DNA from 2 places in the Blastomonas sp. CCH1-A6 genome. Region 1 is predicted to be linked to the other one. Evidence: riboswitches for the same ligand, from Rfam matches in the RefSeq annotation. Region 1 holds a riboswitch; the other holds the start of a gene.
What was found. A riboswitch is a leader RNA that binds a small molecule or an ion and turns the genes downstream of it on or off. The one in region 1 is predicted to bind cobalamin.

Region 1 (7,683 bases):
CAACCAGCCTGCTGTTCGAAGGCGTGCCCAACCATCCTGATCACAGCCGCTTCTGGGACATGTGCGAGCGGCACGGCGTCAACATCTTCTACACCGCGCCCACCGCGATCCGCGCGCTGATGCGCGAGGGCGAAGCGCCGGTGGAGAAGCACGACCTTTCCGCGCTGCGCCTGATCGGATCGGTCGGCGAGCCGATCAATCCCGAGGCCTGGCGCTGGTATCGCCGCACCGTGGGCAAGGACGCGGTGCCAGTGATCGATACCTGGTGGCAGACCGAGACCGGCGGCATCATGATCACGACGCTGCCGTATGCGCATGCGATGCGGCCGGGCAGCGCGGGCCTGCCGTTCTTCGGCATCCAGCCCGAACTGGTCGATGCCGATGGCAACACTCTCGACGGCGCGACCGAGGGCAATCTGTGCATCGCGGGGTCGTGGCCCGGCCAGGCGCGCACGGTCTATGGCGATCACGAGCGCTTCGTGCAGACCTATTTCAGCACCTACAAGGGCAAGTATTTCACCGGCGACGGCTGCAAGCGCGATGAGGACGGCTATTACCGCATCACCGGCCGCGTCGACGATGTCATCAATGTCTCGGGCCATCGCATGGGCACCGCCGAGGTCGAAAGCGCGCTGGTGCTGCACCCGCGCGTTGCCGAAGCTGCTGTGGTGGGCTTCCCGCACGACATCAAGGGGCAGGGCATCTATTGCTATGTGACGCTCAATGTCGGCGAGGAGGCCGACGACGCGCTGGCCGGGGAGCTGAAGGCGCTGGTCCGCAAGGAAATCGGCCCGATCGCGACGCCCGACCATCTGCATTTCACGCCCGCGCTGCCCAAGACGCGCAGCGGCAAGATCATGCGACGCATCCTGCGCAAGATCGCGGAGAACGAGTTCGGTTCGCTCGGCGATACCAGCACGCTTGCCGACCCGTCGGTGGTCGATGCGCTGATCGAGGGGCGCAAGGCGATGTGAAACCGCTGGTAAGTCGGACCGCGACCTGCCATGGTGGAGCATCGGCTTGGCTATTACGTCGTTCGATTTCTGCGCGACCGCAGCTTAAACCGAAAGCATTCCCATCATGTTGCACCACCTTCGGGCGTCGGCCGTTGTCGCCGGTCTGTTCGGCCTTGTCGCCTTGCCCTTTGTCGCGGTGATGCTGGTCCTGCTCGCCATTGGCGCGTCTTCGGGGCTGGTGATCGGCCTCGGCTTCATGGCGCTGCTGGCCAGCTGTACGATCGCCGTGTCGCAGCCTGGCCAGACATTTCTGAGCGATAACCTACGCAGGGCGACTCGCCGCAGCTGATCCTCAGCCGCTCAGCCCGGCCAGAGCCACCGGCCAGGCGGCAAGCGCCATCAGCGTCCCCAGTGGGAAGCGGGTGGCGGCATCGAGATCATGGCCGCGGCGTTGCAGCACCAGCGCGACGGCAAGCCCGAGGCCGCTGGCGATCAGCAGCACGAGGGGCAGCGCCTGCCAGCCGAGCCACAGCCCGATCGCGCCGAGCAGCAGCGGATCACCGCCGCCGAGCCCTTCGCGCCCGCGCGTCAGCCGATAGAGCAGCGCGATCAGCCACAGTCCGCCGCAACCAGCGCCTGCGCCGATCAGGCGGCTGGTCCAGTCGGGCGGGATGTCCAGCGCAGCGCCCGCCAGCGCGCCCAATGCCAGCGCTGCGTTAAGCGGATGCGGCAGCCAGTAATGGCGCAGATCGAGCAGCGCGAGCGGGAGGAGCAGCCAGCCAAATGCCGCTATCGCCAGTCCCTCTGCGCCCGGATGCACCGCCAGCGATAGCGCTCCGATCAGCGCCGCGCTGAGCTCGATCGCGAAGCAATGCCATCCGATGGCCGTCCCGCATGCTGCACATCTCCCGCGCAGCAAAACATACGATATCAACGGTATAAGCTGCCAAGGCTTCAGCTGCGCGCCGCACGCATCGCATTGCGACCGCCCGGTCAGGATCGATCGCCCCGCAGGCCAGCGCACCACCAGCGCGCCGATAAAGCTGCCGAAGATTGCGCCAAGGATCGCCGCTGCAAGGGGCGCGATCACCGGATGGTCAAGCAGCGGCGCATACATAGCGAAATTGGCCCAATGCCGGGGATCGGCAGCGCCCTTGCGCATAGCGGCTCGCCCCGAGACAGGCCAAGCGCTTTGTACTCCAAGCCTCTTGCAATCGCGCTGGCCCTAGGGGAAGGCGCTTTCACCACATTCGAAAAGGGACTCATGCCATGACCGCATTTTCCGCCGCCGATCCCGTTGTCATCGTCTCCTATGCGCGCACGCCGATGGGCAGCTTCCAGGGTTCGCTCTCGGGCGCCAGCGCCACCGATCTCGGCGCGACCGCCGTCAAGGCGGCGGTCGAGCGGGCAGGGGTTTCGGGCGATGCAATCGAGCGCATCTATATGGGCTGCGTGCTGCCCGCCGGCCTCGGTCAGGCCCCGGCGCGCCAGGCCGCGCTCAAGGCCGGCCTGCCGCAGTCGGTCGAGGCGACCACGGTGAACAAGATGTGCGGCAGCGGCATGCAGGCGACGATCATGGGGGCAGAGGCGCTGGCCTCGGGCTCGGTCGATCTGCTGGTGGCGGGAGGCATGGAGAGCATGACCAACGCGCCCTATTTGCTCACCAAGCATCGCGGCGGCGCGCGGATCGGCCATGACCGGGTCATGGACCATATGTTCCTCGATGGCCTGGAAGACGCCTATGAGCCCGGCCGCGCAATGGGCAGCTTTGCCGAGGAAACCGCAGGCGAATATCAGTTCACCCGCCAGGACCAGGACGATTACGCGATCGCCTCGCTTACCCGCGCGCAGAAGGCGCAGAGCAGCGGCGGGTTTGACCGCGAGATCGTCCCCGTCGAGATCACCGGCCGCAAGGGCACCGAGACGATCGACAAGGACGAACAGCCGCTCAAGGGCGACGCGTCGAAGATCCCGAGCCTGAAACCGGCCTTCGCCAAGGACGGCACGATCACGGCGGCCAATGCCTCGTCGATCTCCGACGGTGCGGCTGCTCTGGTGCTGACCCGCCAGAGCGTCGCCGACAGGCTTGGCCTCAAGCCCGTCGCGCGGATCGTGTCGCACGCGGCACATGCCCACGCGCCGGCGCGCTTCACCACCGCGCCGGTCGATGCCAGCCGCAAGGCGCTGGAGAAGGCGGGCTGGAGCGTCGACGATGTCGATCTGTTCGAGGTCAACGAGGCGTTCGCCTGCGTGTCGATGATCGCAATGCGCGACCTCGGCATTCCGCACGACAAGATCAACGTGCATGGCGGCGCGACCGCGCTGGGCCATCCGATCGGCGCGAGCGGTGCGCGAATCATCGCAACGCTGGTTTCTGCCCTGCAGACGCATGGCGGCAAGCGCGGCCTGGCATCGCTCTGCATCGGTGGCGGCGAGGCGACGGCGGTTGCGGTCGAGCTGATCTGATCCCCTGAAGCCCGGCCTGTCAGTAGGGCAGGCCGGGGCTTTTGTAAGGCCGGATTGACAAGCCTGCCCAAATCCAGCAATTGCGCATCCAGATGGTTCCTCCCTTAGCCGGGAGGCGAAGAGGGAAGCCGGTGCAAATCCGGTGCTGTGCCCGCAACTGTCAGTCGGGAGCCGACGGCCAATATGTCACTGGGAGCGATCCCGGGAAGACGGCCCGAGGCGATGATCGACGAGCCAGGAGACCTGCCATCGCGTCGTTCATCCGGGGGCCGGGTCCAGCCTGTTCGGATGGGAAAGTTTTTTCCTTCGTAACGACATGCCACAGGCCATAGTCGCGTCCGGAAGCGATCCCGGCGGGCCTTGATGTCGTTCATCTGCCCTTCCGCTTCGGCGGCGGCTGGGGCTGAGGGAAAACCGTGTCCAAATTCATCCGCAGTTTCACCGTGTCCGCGCTTGCTCTGGCAGTGGCCACGCCGCTCCATGCGCAGTCCGCCAGCGACGACCAGGACGACGATATCGTCGTCTCCGCCAGTCGCATCGTCCAGAAGCGCAGCGAAACCGGCCAGTCGATCACCGTGGTCGACAAGGCAGAACTAGATCGTCGCCAGACCCAGGTGCTGAGCGACGTGCTGCAGACGCTGCCCGGCATCAGCGTTGCGCGCAACGGCGGCCCCGGCGGCACGACCAGCGTGTTCATCCGCGGCGGCGACAGCTCGCAGACGCTGGTGCTGGTCGATGGCGTGCGCATCAACGATCCGTCTTCGCCTTCGGGGGCGTTCGATTTCAGCTCGATCCTCACCGGCAATATCGGATCGGTCGAGGTGCTGCGCGGACCCAATTCGGTGATCTGGGGCAGCCAGGCGATCGGCGGCGTCATCAACATTACCACGATCGAACCGAGCGAGGGGCTGCAGGCCAGTGCGCGCGGCGAATATGGCTATCGTGACACCGGCCAGCTGGTCGCCAGCGTCTCGGGCAAGACCGGCATCGTTTCGGGCAGCCTTGGCGCAAGCTATTTCCGCACCGATGGCATTTCCGCCTGGGATGAGCGCCGTGGGGCGACCGAAAAGGACGGGTTCGAGAACCTGACCTTGAGCGGCAAGCTGCGCGTCGCCTTCAGCGATGCGATCAGCCTCGATCTGCGCGGCTTCTATACCGATGGTGAAACCGAATTCGACAACCCGCCTGCCGATACGCTGCCGGTGACCGACAACCGCCAGTTCGTGGGCTATGCGGGGCTTAATGTCGCGCTATTCGACGGCCGGTTGCGCAATCGCTTTGCCTATACCCGGACCGACATCAAGCGCATCACCACCGATCCCACCCCCGGATCGTTCAACCCCGCACGCGCCAAGGGCACGCTCGACCGGTTCGAATATCAGGGCGTTGCTGATGTTGCCGATGCGCTGACCCTGGTGTTCGGCGTGGAGCACGAACAGAGCGAGGCGAGCACCTTCTTCCCCTCGTTCAACACCGCGCCCGATGTCAGTGACGTGCACATGACGAGCTATTACGGCCAGGCCATCGTGCGTCCGGTGCAGGGGTTGACCGTCACCGGCGGCGTACGCGTCGACGACCAGCAGGTGTTCGGCAGCAAGACCAGCCTTGGCGGCAATATCGCCTATACGCCCAATGACGGCGAAACCGTGATCCGCGCGACCTATGCGGAGGGTTTCCGCGCGCCTGCGCTGAGCGAGCAACTCGCCGCGTTCGGCAATCCGAACCTGCGCCCCGAAACCGCGCGCAGCTATGACGCGGGAATCGAACAGTCGCTAATCGACGGCAAGCTGCGCGCGCAGGCGACCTGGTTCCGCCGCAACACGCAGGACCTGATCGTCTTCTCCTCCGCAACCTTCAGCCTGGAGAATATCGCGGCCGCGCGCGCACAGGGCGTGGAGCTTGGCCTGTGGATGCAGCCGGTGACCAATTTCACCGTGCAGGCACAGTACAGCCTGGTCGATACCGAGAACCGCTCGCGCGAAGCGGACTTTTCGGGCCGGGTCAATTTCGGAAACCGGCTCGCGCGGCGCGCCAAGGACAGCGCCTCGGTGCTGGTCGACTGGAAGTCGCCCTGGGGTCCGGCGCTGGGCGCGACCTTCCTGATGGTCGGTGACACGTTCGACGATGTCGCCAACACCATCCGGCTCGACAGCTATGTCCGCGTCGACCTGCGCGCGAGCTGGAGCATCTCGGACAATCTGGAAGTCTATGGCCGGGTCGAAAACCTGTTTGACGAGGCCTATCAGACCGCGTTCAACTATGGCGTGCCCGGACGTGCGGGCTATGCGGGGGTCAGGTTGAAGATGTGATGTCAAGGGTTGTCGCCCCTATCTCCGTTTGTCCCGAGCGTGTCGAGGGACCTTGCACAACTGAGGCACGCACGTCCCTCGACTTCGCTCGGGACAAACGGTGGGGGGTGAGCGCTTTGTTGCTCGCCATGTGCAGCATCCTCACCGCCTGCTCGCTGGGCAAGGCCGCCACACCCGCACCACTCGAACCCCCGGTTCGGGCGATGCGGGTCGTGAGCCTCGACTATTGCGCGGATCAATATGTTCTCAAGCTTCTCGGACGGGAGCGCATTCTCGCGCTCTCGCCCGATGCCACGCGCGACTTCTCGTACATGCGCGAGGCGGCGAGAGGCATGCCTAAGGTTGCCCCGCGCGCCGAGGACGTGCTGGTGCTCAAGCCCGATCTGGTGGTGCGCAGCTATGGTGGCGGCGCGGATGCGGGCGCGTTCTTCGCGCGCGCCGGGGTGCCGGTGCTGCAACTGGGCTATGCCGAGGATCTGGCAGGGGTACGGCGCGTGCTGGTCGAGACCGCAGGGCAGCTGGGCGAGCGGGCGCGGGGCGAGCGGATCGCACGCGAGATGGATGCGCGGGTGACAAGACTTTCGGAACGTGCCTACTCTCCGTTTGTCCCGAGCAATCAAAATGCCGCCCTTCCCGAGTTCCCGAGCGAAGTCGAGGGACGTATGCTCGACCCGTTGCGATCACGTCCCTCGACTTCGCTCGGGACAAACGGAAGGGGAAGCAACACTGGGTCTGGGTCGGGAATCGCCAGCAAGCCAACCCTGCTCTATGCCACCCCCGGCGGGGTCACCTCGGGCCCGGGATCGCTGATCCACGAACTCATCGAACTCGCCGGATACCGCAATTTCCAGACCGAGCCCGGCTGGCAGCCGCTGCCGCTCGAGCGGCTCGCCTATGAAAAGCCCGATCGCGTGGCGATGGCCTGGTTCGGGCGGCGCGATTACAATCCCGATCAGTGGAGCGCGGCGCGGCATCCGCTGATGCGCACGGCGAGCCAGCATCCGGTGATCGGCCTGGAGGGCGCATGGACCGCGTGCGGCGGCTGGTTCGTGCTCGATGCCGCCGAAGCGATGGCGCGGGCGCGCGGGGTGAAGCTCTGATGCAAGCGCGCTGGCTGATCCCCGGGCTGGTCGTCGGCATCGCGATCGCGCTGATCGCTGCCTGCCTGCTCGGTTCGGTGCCGCTGCCGCCGGGACGCATGGTTGCGGCGCTGCTGGGCATGGGCGAGGGCGGTGACAGCCTGGTCGTCTGGCAGGTGCGCCTGCCGCGCGCGCTCGCGGCTCTGGTCGCGGGCGGAGCGCTGGGCATCAGCGGTGCCGCCTTGCAGGGCCTGCTCCGCAATCCGCTGGCAGAGCCCGGCGTGCTTGGCGTCTCGGCCATGTCGGCGCTGTTCGCGACGGTGGCCTTGTTCTACGGGCTTGCGGCTTTCCTTCCCTTCGCGCTGCCGCTGGCGGCGATTGCCGGCGCGCTCGCGGCGACCGCGATCATCGCCTGGGCCGCGCCGCGCTCGCGATCGGTGGTGACATTGATCCTGGTGGGCGTCGGCATTTCCAGCTTTTCGGGCGCAATCATGGCGCTGCTGATGAACCTCGCCCCCAACCCGTTCACGCTTGCCGACATGGTCACCTGGATGATGGGGTCGGTTGCCAATCGCAGCCTTGACGACCTCGCGCTCAGCGCCCCGTTCATTGCCGCCGGTGCCGCGCTGCTGATTGCGGCGCGGCGCGGGCTGACCGCGCTGGCGCTGGGCGAGGAAGCGGCGGCCGGCGTCGGGCTCGATGTGGCGCGCCAACGGATGCTGGTCGTGCTTGGCGCAGGCCTGGCGACCGGTGGCGCGGTGGCGCTGGCGGGCGCGATCGGCTTTGTCGGCATCGTCGCGCCGCATCTGGTGCGCCTCTGGGTCGGGCACGATCCCGCGCGCGTGCTGGTGCCGAGCGCGCTGCTCTCCGGGT
Region 2 (7,683 bases), on a different contig from region 1:
CCGGCCCAGCGGCCAGGAGAGCAGCGCGGCACCGCCGATGATCAGCGTGACGGTAAGCAAGGATGCAAGCATGATGATAGGTCCTCTCGCTCAGGCCAGGCCGAGGCCGGCAACGGCGATGTCGATGAGCTTGATGCCGATGAACGGCGCGACCACGCCGCCCAGGCCATAGAGCCCCAGATTGCGCAGCAGCTGGCTGGCAGCGGGCATCGGTCGATAGGCCACCCCCTTCAGCGCCAATGGCACCAGCAGCGGAATGATGATCGCGTTGAAGATGATCGCGGACAGGATCGCGCTCGACGGCGTGGCCAGCCCCATCACGTTGAGCACGCCCAGCGAGGGATAGAGCACGACGAAGATCGCAGGCAGGATGGCGAAATATTTCGCGACGTCATTGGCGATCGAGAAGGTGGTCAGCGCGCCGCGCGTCATCAGCAGCTGCTTGCCGATGCCGATGATCTCGATGAGCTTGGTGGGATCGCTGTCCAGATCGACCATGTTGCCCGCCTCGCGCGCGGCCTGGGTGCCGGTGTTCATGGCGACGCCGACATCCGATTGCGCCAGCGCGGGCGCATCGTTGGTGCCGTCGCCGCACATCGCGACCAGCTTGCCGCCGGCCTGTTCCTTGCGGATCAGCGCCAGCTTGTCCTCCGGGGTCGCCTCGGCGAGGAAGTCGTCCACCCCGCTTTCGGCCGCGATCGAGGCGGCGGTGAGCGGATTGTCGCCGGTGATCATGACCGTGCGGATGCCCATGCGGCGGAGTTCGGCAAAGCGCTCGCGGATGCCCGCCTTGACGATGTCCTTGAGGTGGACGACGCCGAGCAGCCGGTTGCCATCGGCGACGGCCAGCGGCGTGCCGCCCGACCGGGCAATGCCCTCGGATGCCTGACGCAGCGCGGCGGCAGCGGTCGGATCGGCCTTGTCGCCCAGTCGCCGCAGCACGGCATCGACCGCACCCTTGATTAGCGCGCGTTCGCCGATCATCAGCCCGCTTACCCGGGTCTGCGAGGTGAAGGCGATGGGTTCTGCCCCTTCGGGCATCGCATCGCCGTCGCCCGCCAGCGCCACGATCGAACGGCCCTCAGGCGTCGTATCGGCCAAGCTCGAGAGGCGCGCAGCCGCGACCAGATCGCCAAGGGCCACGCCTGGCAGCGGCACGAATTCGCTCGCCTGCCGGTCGCCGATGGTGATCGTGCCCGTCTTGTCGAGCAGCAGCGTGCTGATATCGCCCGCCGCCTCGACCGCGCGGCCCGATTTGGCGAGCACGTTGAACCGGATCAGCCGGTCCATCCCTGCGATGCCGATCGCCGAGAGCAGTCCCGAGATGGTGGTGGGGATGAGCGCGACGAAGAGCGCAATCAGCACCGGCACGGCAATCTCGCCCCCGGCATAGGCGGCAAAGGCAGGAAGGGTGCCGACGGCGACCAGGAAGATCAGCGTTAGCCCGGTGAGCAGAACGGTCAGCGCGATCTCGTTGGGCGTCTTCTGGCGGCTGGCCCCCTCGACCAGCGCAATCATGCGGTCGAGAAACCCGCTGCCGGGTTCTGCCGTGACCTTTATGTCGATCTGATCGGCGATGACCATGGTGCCTGCGGTCACCGCAGACCGGTCGCCTCCCGCCTCGCGGATGACCGGCGCGCTCTCGCCGGTGATCGCCGCCTCGTTGACCGAGGCCACCCCGGCGATGACCTCGCCATCAGCGGGAATGAGCTGGCCCTGGATCACCCGCACCATATCGCCAGCATGGAGCTGGGTGGCCGGAATTTCCTCGACCTTGCCATCCTGACCGACGCGAAAGGCAACAAGCTGATCCTTGGTAGAGCGCAGCGACTGTGCCTGCGCCTTGCCGCGCCCTTCGGCCAGCGCCTCGGCAAAATTGCCGAACAGCACCGTCAGCCAAAGCCAGAAGACCAGCTGCCCCTCGAACAGCGGATCGCCGCTGCCGATGGCCAGATTGCGCACCATCACCACGGTGGCGACGGCAGCCACCACGGCAGTCGTGAACATCACGGGGTTGCGCACTAGCGTGCGCGGGTCGAGCTTGACGAAGGAATCGCGCAGGGCCGGCATGACCAGCTTGCGCTCGAACAGGGATGCGCGCTCCATCAGAAGCGCTCCGGGGTCATCAGGACGACGACGAGATAGACCAGCAGGCCGATGGCGACGACGCCGGCCAGCGCAAGATCGAAGGACATATGAGCTCCTTGTTTGGCGGAGCGTCAGGTGCGCCTCGGATGCGTGAAAATGCGCGGGGCAAAAGCCGCGAACGGCATGAAAAACGCATGAAAATCGCTTTGTTAACTCGGCACCGAGCGCGGGTTTCATGAGGATTTCATGTCGCAAGGCGTTGATCCACATGGATGTTTCACAAGGCCATGCGCCATCGGGCCGTCAGCAAGATGCTTCTTGCCCAGACGAGAATTGTCCCGCCGGACTCGTCGAGACTCATGCCCCGGGGCTGGCCAGAATGGCGGTCCCGGGGTGCCTTTTCGGCTCACCAGTGATCATGGCTTCGTCCACTCCGCCACAGCCTGTTGCTGAGGCTTCTGAGCTTCTATGCTCACCCTTTGAGCGGCACGACGAGTCCCGCAAACATGATCTCGGCGCGATCCGCGATGGCGGCGATGTCTTGATTGAGCCGTCCCGCCATGTCGCGAAACCGGCGCGCCAGCGCATTGTCCGGGACGATGCCCATCCCGACTTCATTGCTGACCAATATTATCGGCGATTTGGCCGCCAGAAGTGCATCCATCAGCTGCTTCGACACTGCGGGGAAATTCAGTTCGTTTAAAAGTATGTTGCTCGTCCAGAGCGTCAGGCAGTCGACAAGCAGCACGCGGCCTGGCGCGGCCTCGCGCGTGATCGCTTCTGGCAGGTCGATCGGGCATTCGACGGTGCGCCAGCGCGGTCCGCGATTCTGCCGGTGCCGCGCAATCCGGTCGGCCATCTCATCGTCAAAAGCCTGCGCCGTGGCCAGATAGACGAGCTTGCCCGACTGGCTCTCTGCCAGTGCCTGCGCCCGCGCGCTCTTGCCGGAGCGGGCACCGCCCAAGATGAATGTCAGCACCGCATCGACCCATTTCCCTTGCAAAGCGTTTTCACTCGCAATAATGCGGCTACGCGACAGGTTCCCAGAGATGGGATTAATAGGGAACGCGGAAGCAGGGATAAACCCCTGTAATCCGCGGCTGTCCCCGCAACTGTGACCGGATAGCGGTCGCCCTGATATGCCACTGGAGGCCTCGGCCTCCGGGAAGGCGGGGCGAATGCGATGACCCGGGAGCCAGGAGACCTGCCTGACGCAGTCGGTCCTTTGCGCGGACGGGGTGTTCAGCGTGATCGAGGTTCATCCTCGCGTGACGACATCGGTCGGGGTTCGCGCGCGGGTGACAAGCCAGCGACTGATCCGTCGTGCCATCGGCGCGTGTAACCCCTTGTTGTTTTGACAGGGGATAGCCATGCCTGATGCATTTTTGAAATACACCCTATCCACGCTTGCCGTCTGCGCCTGCGTGAGCACTCCCGCCTTCGCGCAGGACATTGCAGCGGGCGCCGGCGCGCGCGAGCCGGTCATCGTGGTGACCGCCAATCGCACGGCGCAATCGCTCGACAAGGTAGGCCAGTCGATCACCGTGCTCGACAGCGCGGAGATCGAGCGTCGGCAGACCCAGGCCGTTGCCGACATCCTACGCACCGTGCCGGGCGTCACCATCGTGCGCAACGGCGGCATCGGCACGTCGACATCGGTCTCGATCCGCGGTGCGGAAAGCGACCAGACCGTGGCTCTGGTCGATGGCATCAAGCTCAACGACCCCTCGTCGCCCGGCGGCGGCTTCAATTTCGGCAACCTGCTGGTCGGCAATATCGATCGGATCGAGGTATTGCGCGGCCCGTCCTCGGTGTTGTGGGGCAGCCAGGCGATCGGTGGCGTCGTCAACATGATCACGCGCCAGCCGACCGAGCAGCTCAGTGTCAACCTGCGTGGCGAATATGGCTATCGCGATACCGGCCAGCTGGTCGGCAATGTGTCGGGCAAGGCAGGGCCGCTATCGGCCAGTATCGGCGCGGGCTATTTCCGCACCGACGGTATTTCGGCCTTCAGCGAGGCGCGCGGCGGCACCGAGAAGGACGGTTACCGCAATTACGGCGCGAACGGCAATTTCAACCTGGCGCTGACCGACTGGCTGTCGGTCGATGCGCGCGGCTGGTATTCCGAAGGCCGGGTCAATATCGACGGCTTTCCGCCGCCCAGCTTTGCCTTTGGCGACGTGAACGAGGAATCGCGCACCCGCGAGTTCGTTGGCTATACCGGGATCAACGCGGCATTGTTCGACGGACGCTTCCGCAACCGGCTGGGCTATGCCTATACCGATACGCGGCGGCGCAGCATCGCGCTCGACGGCGTGCCGAGCGAGACCTTTGCCGGCCATGGCCGCAACGAGCGCATCGAATATCAGGGCATTTTCGACATTGCCGAGGGATGGCAGCTGACCGGCGGGCTCGAGCGCGAGACCTCGCGCTTTTCGAGCAGCAGCTTCGGCGCGGTGCCCTCGATCGGCCGCGCCAGGATCGACAGCGTCTACGCGCAGCTCGTCGCCAGCCCGGTCCGGAGCCTGACGCTGACCGGCGGCGTCAGGCATGACGATCACAACCGGTTCGGCGGCGCGACGACGCTGGGGGCCAGCGGCGTCTACGCGATTGCGGCGACCGGCACCACGCTGCGCGCCAGCTATGCCGAAGGGTTCAAGGCACCCTCGCTGTTCCAGCTGCAGAGCGATTTCGGTAACCGGCTGCTGAGTCCAGAGCGCTCGAAGGGGTGGGATGCCGGCATCACGCAGGATCTGGTCGAGGGACGGCTTCAGGCCAGCGCCACCTATTTCCGCCGCGATTCCGACGATCTGATCATCTTCATCTCGTGCCCGCTGCCGCGCACCGGCATCTGCGCCGGGCGTCCTTCGGGCACCTATGACAATGTGTCCAAGGCGCGCGCCGAAGGGGTCGAGATTGGCCTGATGATGCAGCCGGTCGATGCGCTGCGACTGCAGGCGAACTATACCTATACCGACGCCACCAACCGGTCGCCCGGCAATGTCAATTTCGGCCGCCAGCTCGTCCGGCGACCGCAGCACAGCGTCACCGCGCTGCTCGATTACCGCTGGAGCTTCGGGCTGGAGACCGGGATCACGCTGACCCATGTCGGTACGAGTTTCGACAATGCCAATAACAGCCGCAAGGTCGAAGGCTATGTGCTTGCGGACTTGCGCGCGGCGTTCCCGATCACCGACCGCATCGAGCTGTACGGGCGCATCGAGAACCTGTTCGACGAGCGCTACGAGACGGTGTTCCGCTATGGTACGCCGGGCCGCGCCGGCTATGTCGGCGTGCGGCTGAGCTACTGATGCAGGGCACGCCCCGCGCGCTGGTCGGCGAATTCGCCCGTCACGGCGGGCGGATCGATCTCGCGCGCGCGGCCTTTCCGCATATTGAGAATTGGACCGATCTGTCGACGGGGATCGCGCCATGGCCCTACCCGGTCTCCCTGACTGCCGCAGCAGCAGAGCAGTTGCCTGATCCGGGCGACCTTGCGAAGCTGGAAGCGGCAGCCGCGGTCTCATTCGGGGTGGACCCGAAACGGGTCGTAGCGGTGCCCGGAAGTGACCTTGCGATGCGGTTGCTCGGGCTGATGCTGGGACGCAGATCCTTCGTTTTCCGCGCGGCCATTGTCCGGCCGGGCTATTCGGATCATGCAGCAATGTGGGGCGCTTACAAGCCAGCGGCATGCGCATTCGACGATATCGGGCTCATGGCACCTGCTCATGACGTTCTTGTGCTTGCCCGGCCGAATAACCCTGATGGTCTTGTTGCCGATCCTCTGTTGCTGGAATGGGCGGCGTTGACTGTAGCCAAGCGCGGTGGCCATGTAATCGTCGACGAAGCTTTCGCAGATGCGGACCCGGCAAACAGCTTGGCGGGCAGCGATTGGCCGGGACTGATCGTGCTGCGGTCCTTCGGCAAGTTCTTTGGGCTGGCAGGTTTGCGCCTGGGCTTCGTGGTCGCGCAGCAAGAGATCGGAACCGAGCTGCGCGCGCTGATCGGCGACTGGCCCATCTCGGGTCCGGCGCTGGCGACCGGGCTGGCGGCTTACAGCGATGCGGAATGGCAAATCGCACAGCGGGCGCGACTGGCCACCGCATCGCAGCGGCTGGTCGAACTTCTGACCCGGCATGGAATCGCGATTGTCGGGTGCACCGCATTCTTCACGCTCGTCTCCGTCCGCCACCGAGACCGCCTGTTCGTTTATCTGGCGCAGGCGGGCGTGCTCACCCGGCCGTTCGATTACGAACCCTGCTGGCTGCGGATCGGACTTCCGCGTGACGAGAGCGATTGGGCGAGACTGGACGAAGCCCTTAGCGGCTGGAGAATGACATGACCGACACGCAAGAGGATTTCGCCCGCCACAATGCGCGGATGAAGCGCGTTCAGGCCGTGCGCGAACGCATGCAGGCGCGCCGCACCCTGGAGCGTGGGTTGCTGATCGTCCATACCGGCAACGGCAAGGGCAAGTCCTCCTCCGCCTTCGGCATGGCGATCCGCTCGCTGGGCTGGGGGATGAAGGTCGGCATCGTGCAATATGTCAAAGGCAGCTGGGAGACCGGCGAGAAGAATTTCTTCCAGGCCAATCCCGATCTGCTGACCTTCGAGGTGATGGGCGAGGGCTTCACCTGGGACACGCAGGACCGCGCAAAGGACATCGCGGCGGCGCGTGCGGCCTGGGAACGCTCGAAGCAGCTGATCCTAGACCCCGATTATGACTTCATCATCCTCGACGAGCTGAACATCGTGCTGCGGCAGGATACGCTGCCGATCGACGAGATCGTGGCGTTTCTCAATGACCGCCCGCTGACCAAGCATATCTGCATCACCGGGCGCAGCGCGAAGCCGGAGCTGATTGCCATTGCCGATCTGGTTACCGAATTCGGCGAGGTGAAGCATCCGTACAAGGCCGGGTTCAAGGCGCAGAAGGGCGTGGAATATTGATCCGCGCCTGCGCCCTGGTGCTGGCGGTTGCGGTCGCGGGCTGCGCCTCGCAGGCGGCTGACCGCGCCGCGCAGGATGACGCACGCAACGCAGGTTCAACGCGGCCCCGGGTCGTCTCTATCAACCCGTGCGTCGATGCGGTGCTGATGCAGGTGGCAGAGCCCGGGCAAATCGCCGCGATCAGCCATTATTCGCAGGACCCGCGCGCGACATCGATTCCGCTCGACCAGGCCCGGCGCTTTGCGGCGACCTCGGGCACGGCGGAAGAGGTGGTCGCTGAGGCCCCGGACATCGTCATCGCGGGTGCGCACGTGGCCCCGGCGACCATCGCCGCGCTCCACCGGATGCGCATCCGCCTGGTGCAGATCGGCGTGCCCGAGAGCATCGCCGAGAGCGAGGCGCAGATTCGCACGATCGCAGCGGCGGTCCATCAGCGGCAGCGCGGCGAGCAACTGGTGGCGCGGATCGATGCGGCCGTTCGCGCAGCATCGGTGCAGCATGGCCCCGCGCCCGCCGCGCTAATCTGGCAGGGCGGCGGGCTGGTGCCGGGCGAGGGCACGCTGGCGAGCGAGCTGCTCAGCCGCACCGGCTATCGCAACATGAGCGGCGATTACGGCCTGAAGCAATGGGACGTCCTGCCGCTCG

Region 2: linked by a shared signal. The riboswitch ahead of AX735_RS18220 (TonB-dependent receptor plug domain-containing protein) and the one ahead of AX735_RS21360 (TonB-dependent receptor domain-containing protein) in region 1 are both predicted to bind cobalamin.

What each region holds. Positions count from the first base shown of each region.
Region 1 covers NZ_LSIS01000479.1:2,919-10,601, reverse strand. Annotated here, with positions in the region: gene acs (acetate--CoA ligase) at 1-974, shown strand, start outside; gene AX735_RS21375 (hypothetical protein) at 1,081-1,305, shown strand; gene AX735_RS21370 (prepilin peptidase) at 1,309-2,118, opposite strand; gene AX735_RS21365 (thiolase family protein) at 2,226-3,422, shown strand; cobalamin riboswitch at 3,499-3,687, shown strand; gene AX735_RS21360 (TonB-dependent receptor domain-containing protein) at 3,839-5,731, shown strand; gene AX735_RS21355 (ABC transporter substrate-binding protein) at 5,839-6,831, shown strand; gene AX735_RS21350 (FecCD family ABC transporter permease) at 6,831-7,683, shown strand, end outside.
Region 2 covers NZ_LSIS01000398.1:2,406-10,088, reverse strand. Annotated here, with positions in the region: gene kdpA (potassium-transporting ATPase subunit KdpA) at 1-72, opposite strand, end outside; gene kdpB (potassium-transporting ATPase subunit KdpB) at 91-2,106, opposite strand; gene kdpF (K(+)-transporting ATPase subunit F) at 2,106-2,195, opposite strand; gene cobU (bifunctional adenosylcobinamide kinase/adenosylcobinamide-phosphate guanylyltransferase) at 2,561-3,067, opposite strand; cobalamin riboswitch at 3,109-3,314, shown strand; gene AX735_RS18220 (TonB-dependent receptor plug domain-containing protein) at 3,459-5,399, shown strand; gene AX735_RS18215 (threonine-phosphate decarboxylase) at 5,399-6,430, shown strand; gene cobO (cob(I)yrinic acid a,c-diamide adenosyltransferase) at 6,427-7,038, shown strand; gene AX735_RS18205 (ABC transporter substrate-binding protein) at 7,035-7,683, shown strand, end outside.